Regions from separate parts of the Pseudomonas sp. TMB3-21 genome, predicted to be linked through region 2. Evidence: predicted binding sites of a transcription regulator. Region 2 holds the regulator's gene; the other holds the start of a gene.
What was found. Region 2 encodes sigma-54, which starts transcription at its own class of promoters, with help from an activator protein. Its sites were predicted from a motif close to ANTGGCATNNANNTTGCTNT; they were not measured.
Positions count from the first base shown of each region.

Region 1: a site for sigma-54 is predicted at 4,301-4,320, ahead of ACYZTS_RS23825 (circularly permuted type 2 ATP-grasp protein). Genes of this name have one in related genera too.

Region 1 is NZ_CM142718.1:5,236,144-5,243,928, forward strand. It holds gene ACYZTS_RS23810 (c-type cytochrome) at 86-892, shown strand; gene ACYZTS_RS23815 (transglutaminase family protein) at 1,066-1,899, opposite strand; gene ACYZTS_RS23820 (alpha-E domain-containing protein) at 1,896-2,846, opposite strand; gene ACYZTS_RS23825 (circularly permuted type 2 ATP-grasp protein) at 2,859-4,268, opposite strand; gene ACYZTS_RS23830 (ribonuclease E inhibitor RraB) at 4,655-4,996, opposite strand; gene ACYZTS_RS23835 (hypothetical protein) at 5,216-5,458, opposite strand; gene speE (polyamine aminopropyltransferase) at 5,655-6,530, opposite strand; gene ACYZTS_RS23845 (PLDc N-terminal domain-containing protein) at 6,847-7,038, opposite strand; gene ACYZTS_RS23850 (hypothetical protein) at 7,109-7,639, opposite strand.
Region 2 is NZ_CM142718.1:649,643-657,427, forward strand. It holds gene lptB (LPS export ABC transporter ATP-binding protein) at 1-691, shown strand, start outside; gene ACYZTS_RS03125 (RNA polymerase factor sigma-54) at 876-2,369, shown strand; gene hpf (ribosome hibernation-promoting factor, HPF/YfiA family) at 2,444-2,752, shown strand; gene ptsN (PTS IIA-like nitrogen regulatory protein PtsN) at 2,765-3,229, shown strand; gene rapZ (RNase adapter RapZ) at 3,232-4,089, shown strand; gene ACYZTS_RS03145 (HPr family phosphocarrier protein) at 4,105-4,380, shown strand; gene ACYZTS_RS03150 (ZIP family metal transporter) at 4,484-5,377, opposite strand; gene ACYZTS_RS03155 (superoxide dismutase) at 5,406-6,017, opposite strand; gene ACYZTS_RS03160 (hypothetical protein) at 6,019-6,450, opposite strand; gene pmbA (metalloprotease PmbA) at 6,799-7,785, opposite strand, start outside.

The DNA.
Region 1 (7,785 bases), 1.1 Mb from region 2:
TCGCGCCAAATTGTGACTGGCTCGCTTTGCGGGCCAGCGCGGCTGTGCCAACCTTGCCGCACATCCCTGACTTGGACGGCGATCCTTGAAAGCGCTCATTCTGTTGGCGGCCCTGCTGTTCGGCGCACCGCTTTACGCAGCTCAGCTTGATCTCGATCTGGGCGACTATTCGCGTAGCTGGCAAACCGAGGAGTTGCTCAAGCATCCTCAGATCGAAACCATCACGATTAAAAAAGATGTGTCCTACAAGCGGGACATGAGTTACCGCGCGGTGCCGCTGGCGGCGCTGTTGCACGGGGTCAAACCTGATCAGCACCTGCAAGCCGTGGCCTCGGACGGGTTTGCGGCCGAGCTGGCGGCGGCACCGTTACTCAACGCTCATGGCGCGCGGGCGTGGCTGGCCATTGAGGATCCGGCGCAACCGTGGCCCGGGCTGTCCGCAGGCAAACACAGCGCCGGGCCGTTTTACCTGGTCTGGACTGACCCTCAGGCCGGCAGCATCAGCCCCGAACAATGGCCGTTTCAAGTCGCGAGCATCAAGCGCATGGCGCCGGTGGCGGAGCGCTTCCCTGCCTTGCTGCCTGATCCTGCATTGAAGGCGGATGATCCGGTGAACCAGGGGTTCGCGTTGTTTCAGAAGAATTGTCTGGCGTGTCATCGATTGAACGGTGCCGGGGATGCGCAGTTTGGGCCGGATCTGAATATTCCATTCAGCCCGACCGAATATTTTGGCGGGGAGTTTTTGCAGCGCTACATTCGCGACCCGCAGAGTCTGCGGCAGTGGCCGCAAGCAAAAATGCCCGGGTTTTCAGCGGCAGTGTTACCGGATGGAGACCTGGAGATGCTGGTGGGGTATTTGAAGCATATGGCGGGGCGCAAGGTTAAGCCCTGATTCGTAGATGGCGCCCAAAAAGTAAGAACGCCGCAAAACCTGTAGGAGCGTGGCTTGCCCGCGATGAGGCCCGGTCAACCCACATTGATGTTGGCTGACACGCCGCCATCGCCAGCAAGCCGGCTCCTACGGGTTTTGTGGTGAATATACTTTTCTGCGTGCAGCCTCGGCGCTCACTGCTGCTGGACGGATATCACTGGCGCCGGGATCGGGATCGGGATCGGGATCGGTGTCGGGGAGACGAAGACTTTGGCGTGCATCTGCTCGCACCCGCCGCCCCGGCGCATGCCGCGGACCGGGCACGCATCGAGGTAATCAAGGCCTACTGCCAGTTTCAAGTGGCGCTCGGGCCTCGTCAGCTGATTGGTCACGTCGAAGCTGTACCAAGCGTCATCCAGCCAGGCTTCCGCCCACGCATGGCTGGCCAGGTGTTCGCAATCCTCTGTGTACAGATAGCCCGACACGTACCGCGCCGGAATGCCGAGGCTGCGCGCGCACGCCAGAAACGCGTGAGTGTGATCCTGACAAACGCCCGCACGACCAGCAAAAGCATTCGCCGCGCTGGTGTCGACCGCCGTAGAGCCCGGCGTGTAAGTCATGTGCTGGTTCAGCCCGTGCATCAAATCGATCAACGCTGTGCGATCGCGACGTTGCTTGCATTCCTTGCCGGCAAAAGCACGCAAGTCTTCGTCGGCTTCGGTCAGGCGGGTGAACCGCAAAAACGGCAGCGCTGACTGGCTCTCATTCTCGGCTTCGCGCAATTCGTCGATATCGACCTGGCCGCGCGCACCAATGATGATCGCCTCGTGCGGCTCGTCCATGGTCAGCACGTGCAGGATGTTGCCGAACGGATCAAGCTGCGCGCGCACCGGGCGCGGCAGGTCGAGCTGCCAGCTCAGCACGTGCTGGCGCTCGCTGTCGTGGGGAGTCAGGCGCAGATACTGGATGCTCGCCCGCACCTGATCTTCATAGTGATAGGTGGTCTCGTGGCTTATGGAAAGTCTCATGCAGCCTCCAGATACGAACTGTGAATGGCGTTGCCCAGCTGGCGCACCAGCGGGATGAACTCGGTCAGCCAGGCATGCAGGCCTTCGTCGAGAATTTCGCTGATGCCGGTGTAGCGCAGGCGTGCGTCCATCTCGGCCGCCAGACGCTGCGCAGGTCGACCGTTGGCGCCGGGCAGCTGCGCGAGAATCTGGTCGATCTCTTCGGTGCAGGCGCGCAACGAACGCGGCACGTCAGCGCGCAGCAATAACAATTCGGCGACATGCCGGGCGCCGGGGGCGTCGCGGTAAATTTCGGTATAGGCCTCGAAGGACGACAAGGCTCGCAACAACGCGCTCCACTGGTAATACGCGTGAGCCGTGCCATCGCTGACCGCTTCGGCCTGATCGCCGGCCATTTCGTAGCGCGCATCGAGCAGTCTCAGCGTGTTGTCCGCCCTTTCGATAAACGTCCCCAGGCGAATGAAGCGAAACGCATCGTTGCGCATGATCGTGCCGTAGGACGCGCCACGAAACAGGTGGGAACGTTCCTTGATCCACTCGCAAAAACGGCTCATGCCGTAGCGACTCAAGCCTTGATCGGCGATCCCGCGAATTTCCAGCCAGGTGGCGTTGATGTTTTCCCACATGTCGGCGGTTATTCGCCCACGCACCGCGTGTGCACTGGCGCGGGCCGAACCGAGGCAACTGTAGATGCTCGCCGGGTTGGCCGCGTCCAAAGCAAAGAAATGCAACAGGCGTTCGGCATGCAGATCGCCGTGGCGCTCGAGGTAATCCTCGAGGGTGCCGGTGATCAGCAACGGCATGGCGAGTTCGTGCAAGCCGTCACCGCGACCATCCTGTGGCATCAGCGACAGCGAATAGCTGATGTCGAGCATCCGCGCGAGGTTTTCCGCCCGCTCCAGGTAACGCGACATCCAGTACAAATCCGAGGCAGTTCTACTTAACATGGCAGGCTTCCTTCAATCCTCGACCACCCAGGTGTCCTTGGTGCCGCCGCCCTGGGAGGAATTCACCACCAGGGAGCCTTCACGCAGGGCGACACGGGTCAGGCCGCCGGGGACAACCCGGGTTTCGCGGCCAGACAATACAAACGGACGCAGGTCGATGTGCCGCGGCGCGATACCGTTTTCGACAAAGGTCGGACAGGTCGACAGCGACAACGTCGGTTGCGCGATATACGCGTGGGGTTTGGCCTTGATCCGCTGTCGAAACGATTCGATTTCCGCCGCCGTCGCCGCCGGCCCTACCAGCATTCCGTAACCGCCGGAGCCCTGGGTTTCCTTGACCACCAGGTCCGGAAGGTTGGCCAGCACGTGGGAAAGTTCGGCGGGATTACGACACTGCCACGTCGGCACATTCTTCAGAATCGGCTCTTCGTCGAGGTAGAAGCGGATCATGTCCGTGACGAACGGGTACACCGATTTGTCATCCGCCACGCCGGTGCCGATAGCATTGGCCAGCACGACGTTGCCGGTGCGATAGGACGACAGCAGCCCCGGCACGCCAAGCATCGAATCGGGATTGAACGCCAATGGATCAAGGAAGGCATCGTCGAGCCGGCGGTAGATCACGTCGACCGCTTTCGGGCCGTCCGTGGTGCGCATGAACACCTTGTCGTCACGAACAAACAGGTCGGCGCCTTCCACCAGTTCCACGCCCATTTCCCGAGCCAGAAAAGCATGCTCGAAAAACGCGCTGTTGAAGCGACCCGGCGTCAGCACCACCACGCTCGGGTTGTCGATCGGGCTGGAGCTTTTCAGGGTGTCGAGCAGCAGGTTCGGGTAATGGTCGATGGGCGCGATGCGCTGGGCGGAGAACAATTCGGGGAACAGCCGCATCATCATCTTGCGGTCTTCAAGCATGTAACTGACGCCGCTGGGCGTACGAAGGTTGTCTTCGAGCACGTAGTACGTGCCGTCGCCATCGCGTACGAGATCGACGCCGGAGATGTGCGAATAGATGTCGCGGTGCAAATCCAGCCCCTGCATCGCCAACTGATATTGCTCGTTGGCCAGGACCTGTTCCGCCGGGATGATGCCGGCCTTGATGATGCGTTGCTCGTGATAGAGGTCAGCGAGGAACATGTTCAGCGCCTTGACTCGCTGAATGCAGCCGCGCTCGACGATTCGCCACTCGCTGGCCGGGATGCTGCGCGGGATGGTGTCGAACGGGATCAGCCGCTCTGTGCCCTGCTCGTCGCCGTAGAGCGTGAACGTGATGCCGGCGCGATGGAACAGCAGATCGGCTTCGCGTCGCCGTTGGGCCAGAAGCTCGTCGGGGGTGTCCGCCAGCCAACGGGCAAACTCCCGATAATGCGGGCGGACCTGGCCGCCGGCATCGTACATCTCATCAAAATAGGTGCGGATCATACCGTGCTCCTTGTCACCCGGACGCGTAAGCCATCGCAAGGCCCGTGCCATCGGCAGAATCGCTTTGGTATCAATCGGTTGCGTAATCGGCTTAAACAGGCCGCACCGTTTCTGTGCGCTAAGCGCTCGCACTGGATTAGCTGCGCCTCATTGCAAGGCGGGGTAAAGGCTATCAGCGACATAGTCAGAGGCGATTTCTCAGGGTGGATGCGAGTGGGGATAATCCGTGCACTCGCAGGAAATCTGCCCAAACTTCCCTTTTAGCCGCCCGCTCAGGCGGCTTTTTTTTGCCCAAGCTTTCGGCACGTCTTACGTTCAGCGCACCTGAACGAAAAATGGCCAACCCGGAGGTTAGCCATTAGCGGATGTTGTCGCTGTTCATGATGTCAGGCGAGTCGCCCTCGGACCTCCTGCTTGACGCCCCACCCTTCGATGATGCCGCCCAAAGGCTCGACCACGGCCTCGAAATCCTGCTCGAAATCGCCGATGCCGTCATAAGTGGCGGACATCACTTTGCTGAGTTCCAGATACCACGCGCCGTCATCGCGCACGCTGATCTGTGCGTTCATGGATTCGCCATTGTAGTGACCTGCCGCCCTGCGTGCCCGCTCCTCGTCCGGGAAAATGGCGTAGAACTCGATGGGATGAAACCGGGAAAAATCGAAACCGCCTTCTTTCATGCGGCGCAGCACGTTGCTGCTGATGTCTTCTTGATAGGCTGTGCTCATGAATCGTCCCCCTCACACTGATGGATAGACTTTCCGTATTCCCAACTGCGCAGCCGCTGGCGGCGAGTGAAGCGGTAACCACGTTACCGCCGGGAAGCAAGCATGTAGCTGACAAGACCAGACCTTAGCGCGATCCGTTCGCTGATCTCGCTTGCAGAGTAGCCGCAAGTCCGAGCTGCTGCCAAGGCCTGGTGTTTCAAAATTGTGCCACGGGGGATATTAGACGGGAGTAACGGGAGTAATGCCGAGGATTTCTATGCTGTTCTGGGTTTTGAGACTTTTTACGCTGGCGTCGTCGGTGCGCCCTTCCAGATCGTTCAGATCCAGTTTGGCGGCGACAGGGAAAAGCCGCTCCTTGAGCAATGCGGCGGCTTGCTCTTTGTCCGGGCACTCTTCGAACTCAAAGATTTCTTCGACTGTTTCGCCGTGATCATCCACGTAAGTGACTGTCCACTGTTGCATCGGTGCCTCCTCGATAAAACCCGCAAGTGGGCTTACCACTATCTGGACTTTTGCACCGTGTGATCGTTCAACGGGATTGCGCTGTGCTGCCATGAAAAACGTGGAGGAGCTGGCTTGCCAGCGATCGGATAATCGCAGCGTGGCTGGCAGACCGAGGCGTCTGCATCGCCAGCAAGCCGGCTCCTACAGAAACAACTTAGTCGTTACTTGGTTTGTTGACCGCCTGCAGCACGTATTGCGGCAAGGCAAAGGCGCCGATGTGGATTTCCGGGTTGTAGTAGCGGGTGATGATGCCGCTGCCGGCGAAGCGCTGTTGCAGGGTTTCGCGGGACAATTTGCGGTAAGACGTGTTGGTCGCGCCCCACGCAAACGTCATCGAGCCGCCAATGTAAGTCGGTACGGCGGCCTGATAGAAATGCCAGTCCGGGAACAGGCTGCGCAGGCGTCCGGCGGTGGTTTTGACTTCTTCGATCTGCATGAAAGGCGTACCGTTCTGGGTCACCAGAATGCCGCCCTCGTTCAGGCAGCGACGGCAGGCCTGATAGAAGTTCTCGGAAAACAGCACTTCGCCCGGGCCGATCGGGTCGGTGGAGTCGGAAATGATCACGTCGAATTTTTCAGTGGTGGTCGCGACGAAACGCATGCCGTCGTCGATTACCAGGTTCAGGCGTGGATCGTCGAACGCGCCCTTGGAATGATTCGGCAGATACTCTTTGCACATGTCGACCACCGTGCCGTCGATCTCGACCATGGTGATGTGCTCGACGCCGCCGTGTTTGGCAACCTCACGCAGCATGCCGCCGTCGCCACCGCCGATGATCAACACGCGTTTGGCCGTGCCATGCGCGAGGATCGGCACGTGGGTGAGCATCTCGTGATAAATGAATTCGTCGGCTTCGGTGGTCTGGATGACGCCGTCCAGCGCCATGACCCGGCCCATGCGCGGGTTTTCGAAAATCACCAGGTGCTGGTGTTCGGTGCGCACTTCGTGCAGCAGTTTTTCCATGCGAAAACGCTGACCGTAGCCTTCGTAGAGGGTTTCCAGGTATTCGCTGGTCGGGGTGGTGCTCATGGGAAGTGCTCCGATGAATGCGGTGGCAACGGACGGTTACCCGCCCATGATGGCCAATCGATCGGCTCGATTGCCCGGGAAAGGCGCGCATTCTACGTCGCGGAAGATGACAGGTCGAACCTCAGTTGCAGGGTCCGCGTCATCCCTTGTAGGTGCTGAACATAATGCTGGTCCGACAAACACTGACTTGTAGGAGCTGGCTTGCCAGCGATGGGATCGGCGCGGTGCATCTCAATAACCGCGGTGATGCTATCGCTGGCAAGCCAGCTCCTACAGATCGGGGTCAGACCAGGTCGGTGGCGTGTGGGGAACCTTGTCAGATCCGCACGTTACCGCGTGGGCCGGCGATGGCCCAGATGATCAGGCCGAGGACTGGCAGCAGCAGGATCAGCAGTACCCAGACGATTTTCATGCCTGTGGAAGCGCCACTTTTCAGTACGTTGATGATTGCCCAGATATCCAGAGCAAGAATGATCAGGCCAATCAGGCCGTTGAACGTGGAACCCATGGTGTCGCTCCCTATAAGTGGTGTGCCCTCTTAGGATAGTCGGCGAATGTCAGGGTTCCGTATTATTCCATTAAACGTGAATCGCCACTTTCAACGCTTCCAGCGATGGCGCGGCGGTGATGCCGACTTCGGCGCACAGCTCAAGCACGCGCGGCACGTCATTGCCGAAAACCAGCACCACTTGCAGTTCGTCGTCGAGCAACTGGCTGAAGTTCATCAGCGTGTAGCCGCCGTTTTCCTTGTTCATGCTGCCCATCTGCACCTGGATGCGGTTCAACGCCGTCAGGGCTTCTGTCTTGGCCAGTTGCTTGGGCTTGATATTGAAATCGACGCCCGGGCCGAACGAGGCAACGATCTGCGCGAACAGGTCCATGTAAGTGTCGGCTTGAAACAGCACGGTTTCCGGCAGGCTGCCGACTACCACCCACTCGCCCAACGGAATCGGGAAAGTCTCGTCGTAGTTGATGTCCGGATTGGCTGTGAGAAAAGCCGCAGGGTCCGCGTAGGCCTGTGCCGCTTCGTCAGCGACCTTGGCGATTTCTTCATCGCTCATGCACCCGGAGCTGATTTTTGTGATGAGTTCGACGAGTGCGGCTTTCATGGCGATGGATCCTGTAGCGAGGGAATTTTGAAGGCGCGCAGGATAGCGCATTCCGCCCGGGGTTGGCTGCTGTGGGGAATCTTGACCCACATCAAGATCCAGCTGATTCGATAGCGGCACAATGATGGCACCTTGCCAATGCTGTT
Region 2 (7,785 bases):
CTACAAGAGCCGCCAGGTCGTGCGCGACGTCAGCCTGTCCATCGAAAGCGGTCAGATCGTCGGCTTGCTTGGCCCTAACGGCGCCGGCAAAACCACCTGCTTTTACATGATCGTGGGCCTGGTTCAGGCCGATCAGGGTCGCGTACTGATCGACGATCTGGACGTCAGCCACCAGCCAATGCACGGTCGAGCGAAGGCCGGTATCGGCTATCTTCCGCAGGAAGCGTCGATTTTCCGCAAACTCTCGGTGGCCGACAACATCATGGCCATTCTCGAGACCCGCAAGGAACTCGACAAGACCGCGCGCCGCAAGGAGCTGGAAAGCCTGCTGCAGGAATTCCATATCAGCCACATTCGTGACAACCTCGGCATGAGCCTGTCCGGTGGCGAACGCCGTCGCGTGGAAATCGCCCGTGCCCTGGCCACCAATCCGAAATTCATCCTCCTCGACGAACCCTTCGCCGGTGTGGACCCGATTTCCGTTGGCGACATCAAGCAAATCATTCACCACCTCAAAGCCAAGGGCATTGGCGTGCTGATTACCGACCACAACGTTCGTGAAACCCTGGATATCTGCGAAACAGCCTACATCGTAAACGATGGCCAACTGATCGCCGAGGGTGACCCCGCCACCATCCTGGCCAACGATCTGGTGAAGGAAGTGTATCTGGGCCACGAGTTCCGCCTGTAAGCGCTGAGGTGTCTGGCTGGTCGTCCAAGCGCCTGGAGCACTGAGCACCTCTGTGTGTTTTATTGTTACTGCGCTCTAGGCAAACACTTCAGTTTCAGGCATATAATTTGCTTAAGTTTGGCGCTTCGGCGCCCTGTAGTGGATGGCGCATGCGCGCCGGCGAATAAGGTGTTAAGCCCCTGCCATGAAACCATCGCTAGTCTTGAGAATGGGCCAGCAGCTGACGATGACACCGCAGCTGCAACAGGCCATCCGCCTGCTCCAATTGTCGACCCTGGACCTGCAACAGGAAATCCAGGAGGCGCTGGAGTCCAATCCGATGCTCGAACGTCAGGAAGAAGGCGACGATTTCGATAACGCCGACCCTTTGGCCGACAAGGTCGAACAGCCGCCCAACGCCGATGTTTCGGAACCCTCCTATCAGGAAACCGCCCCGACGGTGGATAACCTCGAGGAAGGGGACTGGAACGAGCGCATTCCCAACGATCTCCCGGTCGACACTGCCTGGGAAGACGTTTACCAGACTAGCGCCAGCAGCCTGCCGAGCAATGACGACGACGAGTGGGATTTCACCACCCGCACCTCCGCCGGCGAAAGCCTGCAGAGCCATTTGCTGTGGCAACTGAACCTGGCGCCAATGTCGGACACCGATCGCCTGATCGCCGTGACCCTGATCGACTGCATCAACAACCAGGGCTACCTGGACGAAACCCTCGATGAAATCCTCGAGGCCTTCGATCCCGAACTGGACATCGAACTCGACGAGATCGAAGCCGTTCTGCACCGCATCCAGCAATTTGAACCGGCCGGTATCGGCGCCCGCAATCTCAGCGAATGCCTGCTGCTGCAATTGCGCCAGCTGCCAGCCAGGACGCCCTGGTTAACCGAAGCCAAGCGGCTGGTCAGCGATTACATCGACATGCTCGGCAGCCGCGATTACAGCCAGCTGATGCGCCGCATGAAGCTCAAGGAAGATGAACTGCGCCAGGTGATCGAACTGGTACAGAGCCTCAACCCGCGCCCGGGTTCGCAGATCGAGTCCAGCGAAGCCGAATACGTCGTGCCGGATGTGATCGTGCGCAAGGACAGTGAACGCTGGCTGGTGGAGCTGAATCAGGAATCGGTGCCCCGACTGAGGGTCAACGCCCAATACGCCGGGTTCGTCCGTCGCGCCGACACCAGCGCAGACAACACCTTCATGCGCAATCAGTTGCAGGAGGCGCGCTGGTTCATCAAGAGCCTGCAGAGTCGCAACGAAACCCTGATGAAAGTTGCCACCCAGATCGTCGAGCATCAGCGCGGTTTTCTGGAATATGGCGACGAAGCCATGAAGCCGTTGGTGCTGCATGACATCGCTGAGGCGGTGGGCATGCACGAATCGACGATTTCCCGGGTGACCACGCAAAAATTCATGCATACCCCTCGGGGCATTTATGAACTGAAATATTTTTTCTCCAGCCATGTCAGCACCTCCGAAGGCGGTGAATGCTCGTCCACGGCGATTCGCGCAATCATCAAAAAACTGGTTGCGGCGGAAAATCAGAAAAAGCCGTTGAGTGACAGCAAGATCGCTGGTTTACTGGAGGCACAAGGCATTCAGGTGGCTCGCCGCACCGTCGCCAAGTACCGCGAGTCCCTCGGGATCGCGCCTTCGAGCGAACGCAAGCGGTTGATGTAGAGTCACGTTACAGCGTTCCAGTGGCAGGCAACCCAGCCTGCCGCTTTATGCACTGGCAACGAAGGAGAAGCTGTATGCAAGTCAACATCAGTGGACACCAACTGGAAGTGACCGAACCTCTTCGCACCTACATCGGCGAAAAACTCGACCGATTAGAGCGGCATTTCGACAAGATCACCAACGTGCAAGTCACGATGAATGTCGAAAAACTGCTACAGAAAATCGAAGCCACACTGCATATTCCCGGCGGAGAAGTAGTCGCCAACGCTGAGCATGCGGATATGTATGCCGCCATCGACCTGCTGACTGACAAGCTGGATCGCCAACTCAAAAAGCATAAGGAAAAGACCCAGAGCCTCCTCCAGGGCGCGACCGGTCGTTAACACCCCCAATCCATGATCCGACTAGAAACCATCCTGACCCCCGGCCGTTCCCAAGTGAACGCGCCGGGTGGCAGCAAGAAAAAAGCCCTCGAACAGATCGCCAACCTTATCCACCGCGAAGTGCCGGATATGGCAATGCAGGATGTCTTCGAGGCTCTGGTTGCCCGTGAAAAACTCGGTTCCACCGGTTTTGGCAACGGCATTGCCATCCCTCACTGCCGTCTCAAGGTTTGCACCGCACCAATCAGTGCGCTCGTTCATCTGGAAGCCCCCATCGATTTCGACGCCATCGACGGTGCCCCGGTAGACCTGCTGTTTGTCCTGCTGGTCCCGGAAAAGGCAACCGATGCTCACCTGGAGTTGCTTCGCCAGATCGCCAGCATGCTCGATCGCAAGGAAGTGCGGGAAAAACTGCGCAGCGCTCCGAGTAATGAAGCCTTGTATCAGGTTGTCCTGGACGAGCAAAACGGGCACTAATCATGCGCATGATCATCGTCAGCGGCCGCTCCGGCTCAGGTAAAAGTACCGCGCTCGCCGTTCTCGAAGACAGCGGCTACTACTGCATCGATAACCTGCCTGCCGGGTTGCTGCCGGAACTGGCCGAACGGGCGCTGATTCACACCGAGCTGGCGCAGCCGCTGGTTGCGGTGTCCATCGACGCGCGGAATCTGCCGAGTCATTTGTCGCGCTTTCCGGAACTGCTCGAAGAAGTCCGCAGCCGTCACATCCAGTGTGATGTCCTGTACCTGGATGCCGACGAAGAAACCTTGCTAAAGCGCTTCTCGGAAACCCGTCGGCGCCACCCCCTGAGCAGTGCCGATCGCTCGCTGGCCGAAGCGATCAGCGATGAAACCAAACTGCTCGGACCGATTGCCGACCTCGCTGATCTGAAGGTCAACACCACCAATCTCAACCTGTACCAGCTGCGCGATACCATCAAGCTCCGCTTGTTGAATCAGCCGGAGCCTGGCACTGCGTTTCTGGTGGAATCCTTTGGTTTCAAGCGCGGCATGCCGGTCGACGCCGATCTGGTATTCGATGTGCGCTGCCTGCCAAATCCCTACTGGAAGCCGGAACTACGCGAGCATTCAGGGCTGGAACAACCGGTTGCCGATTATCTGGCCGCTCAGCCGGATGTCGAGGAGATGTTTCAGGACATCTCAACGTATCTGCTCAAATGGTTGCCGCGTTTTGCTGCGAGTAATCGCGCCTACGTCACCATCGCGATTGGCTGTACCGGCGGTCACCATCGCTCCGTCTACCTGACCGAACGTCTAGGTAAGGTTCTGCAAAAAACCCTGAAGAACGTCCAGGTCCGCCACCGCGACCTCAGCTAAAGGATTCACATCGCGATGCCTGCTCTGGAAATCGAAATCATCAACAAGCTGGGCCTGCATGCTCGCGCTTCTGCAAAATTTGTCGGGGTTGCTGGCAAGTTCCCTGATTGCTCAATCCGGGTGGGTCGTACGCCGGAATCCACGGTAGATGGCAAAAGCATCATGGCCATGATGATGCTGGCTGCTGGCAAAGGGACCAGGATCCATTTGAGTACCGAAGGCGAGGAAGCCGACGAGGCGCTGCGAGCCCTGGTTAATTTGATCAATAATTATTTTGACGAAGGTGAATGAAAAGATCGCAGCCTCGGTTCCCTCGACAGCTCCTACAAGAAGCGGCGCAGGCCCTGTAGGAGCTGTCGAGGGAACCGAGGCTGCGATCTTTTGATCCGGCAGATCACCCAAACGCTGTATCCATCACCATCATCAAGCAAAACCCCACCAGCAACCCCAAGCTTGCCAGCTTGTCGTGACCATTGCGCCGCGACTCGGGGATAACCTCATGGGTAACCACCAACAACATGGCGCCCGCCGCTAACGCCAGGCCGAGCGGCAGCAACAATTGCGCCAGGCTCACCAGCCACGCGCACAACAGCGCAAAGACCGGTTCGACCAGGCCTGACGCCGCGCCGATCAAAAATGCTCTGACCCGCGACATCCCTGCCCCGGCCAATACCAGCGCGATAACCAAGCCTTCCGGCACATCCTGCAACGCAATGCCCATTGCCAGGCTATCGGCATCGACCAAGCCTCCCCCAGCCGACACGCCAACAGCCATGCCTTCAGGGATGTTATGGGCAATGATCGCGAACACAAATAGCCAGATTCGCGGTGGAATCGGTGGATGCTCGACGGTACCGACGAGCATTTCCGGCGACGTGCCGGACACCTTGCGATCCACCAGAAACAGCCCGAACGCGCCCAGCATGATGCCAAAACTGATCAGGCCACTGGCCGTCCAGGGCGTCAGGCCGAGATTCTGCGCTGCAGCAATCCCCGGAACAATCAACGAAAAGGCTGTCGCCGCGAGCATTACCCCAGCGCCGAAGCCGAGCAGCGTATCGCTTAGCGCCTGGGGCATCTGCCGAATGACTAACACCGGCACTGCGCCAAGGGCAGTGCCCAAAGCGCAGATGGCCCCGCCTTGCAGCGCGCGCAACAGTTTTGGCTCAAGGTCTAGCCAGGCTAGCCCCTGAGCACCCAATAACGTCAGGCCTGCCAGCAGCAACAGCGATCCCAACGCGTAACGAAACATCCGTCCACTTCCGATCGCCAGTGTTTCAGTGCCCATAGTCAGCCCTGGATTTTTTGCAGGAGACTTAAACCAGCGCTGCTTGGTAACGCGCAGCGACCTCAGGCCAGTTGATCACGTTGTAAAACGCGCTGATGTATTCCGGACGACGATTTTGGTAATGCAGGTAATAGGCATGCTCCCAGACGTCCAGCCCGAGGATCGGTGTGTTGCCGTTCATCAACGGGCTGTCCTGATTGCCGCTGCTTTCCACAACCAGGGTTTTCTGCGGCGTCACGCTCAGCCAGGCCCAACCGCTACCGAACCGGCTCAGAGCGGCTTTGGTGAACGCCTCCTTGAAACTATCAAAACCGCCCAACTGCTCGTCGATTGCCTTCCCCAGTTCACCGTCGGGTTTACCACCGCCATTGGGCGTCATGACCTTCCAGAACAACGAGTGGTTGGCGTGGCCGCCGCCCTGATTGATCACGGCAGCGCGAAGGTTTTCCGGAAGCTGATTAACACTGGCGACCAGTTTCTCCACTGACCATTCGACAAACTCTGTGCCTTCGACAGCAGCGTTGAGGTTGTTGATGTAGGTCTGGTGGTGTTTGGTGTAATGGATCTCCATGGTCTGCGCATCGATGTGCGGCTCCAAGGCATCGTAGGCGTAGGGCAAGGCAGGCAGGGTAAAAGCCATTTCAATGGACTCCATGATGGACAGGCGCGGGGGGCAACGCAGCACCGATATGCAGCAGCCGGTGAGTGCGTGGATATTCGCCGTGTTCGCTGATGAAATTCAGCAGCTCGACGTAGGTTTTGCTGCTTTGACGCAGGGCCGCTTCGCGCAGTGCCGGGGCCAGTCGCGGGTCCTGCATGGTCTGCAACAACCGTTGATGGATTGCGCACAGATATTCGGCGCTCTCTTCCGGCTGGTTAAGACGCAGATGCAGGTCGGCGAGGTTGTGATGGGAAATTACGCAAGCGGCCACCGCTTCGTCAGCATCTGCCCAGCGTTCGTACAGCACCTGAGCCAACGCCAGTGCCTGCAAGTACGCCTCCCGGGCATCAACCAGTTCGCCCAGCATGAAACAACGGTTTGCCCTTTCGATCGTGCGTTTCCAGTGCTCCATGATGTAGCTCCAAAGCGGTTGCGTTGATGACGACGATCGGTAGCATCACGTTCTATTCGAATGCTTGACTGATCCGGGCTCGCTCGGCAATGAGATTTATTATTATATGATAATGAGAACCAAAACAACCCCGCCAAAGATACGGCTATATTTTCTGCCGGAGCTGGTTTACTGGCGATGTATGCAAGGGCGCCGCGTTGATCCGGACAGCGCGCGTTAGTTAGCGGCCTTCGCCAGCAAGCCGGCTCCTACAGGGATCGCGTGCAGCTGCCAAAACCGGTTGAACGCCACATAAAAAAGGCGCCCCACCCGATCGGGTGGCGCGCCTTCTTGTGCATCGGTCGGGGATTAGCTGCCCGCGACAGTCATCCGCTCGATCAACACCGAGCCGGTGCGGATATTGCTGCGTAGCTCCAGATCGTTACCCACCGCGACAATCTGCTTGAACATGTCGCGCATGTTGCCGGCAATTGTCACCTCCTGAACGGCAAACTGGATCTCGCCATTCTCGACCCAGTAACCCGCAGCGCCACGCGAGTAATCGCCGGTCACCATGTTCAAGCCCTGCCCCATCAACTCCGTGACCAGCAGCCCGCGACCCATGCGCCGCAGCAACGCGGCTTGATCTTCATCGCCATGGGTGACGAACAGGTTGTGCACGCCGCCGGCGTTGGCGGTGCTCGGCATGCCAAGCTTGCGACCGGAATAGGTGCCGAGGATGTAAGAGACCAATTCGCCCTTTTCGACAAAGGGTTTGGCGTACGTCGCCAGGCCATCGCCATCGAACGCCGAGCTGCCCATCGCACGCATCAAATGTGGGCGCTCGTCGATGGTCAACCACTCAGGAAACAGCTTGTGCCCCAGCGTGCCTTCAAGAAATGAGGACTTGCGATACAGGCTGCCGCCGGACACTGCCGACAGAAAACTGCCAAACAAACCGCCCGCCAGTTCAGCGGAGAACAGCACAGGCACTTCGCAGGTCGGCACTGGACGTGCGCCCAGTCGGCTCGCTGCACGCTGCGCAGCACGCTGGCCGATGATCACAGGGTCGGCCAGCAAATTGCCCTGGCGACTCACGTCATACCAGTAATCCCGCTGCATCTGGCCCTCGGCCTCGGCGATCATCACGCAGCTCAGGCTGTGGCGAGTGGACGCGTAACCACCGACAAAACCATGGCTGTTGCCGTAAACACGGCAACCCTGATGAGTGCTGAGGCTGGTGCCGTCGGCATTCTTGATGCGGCTGTCAGCATCGAACGCGGCAGCTTCACAAAGCAAAGCCTTTTCGATGGCTTGCTCGGGGGTGATGTCCCATTCGTGAAACAGGTCGAAGTC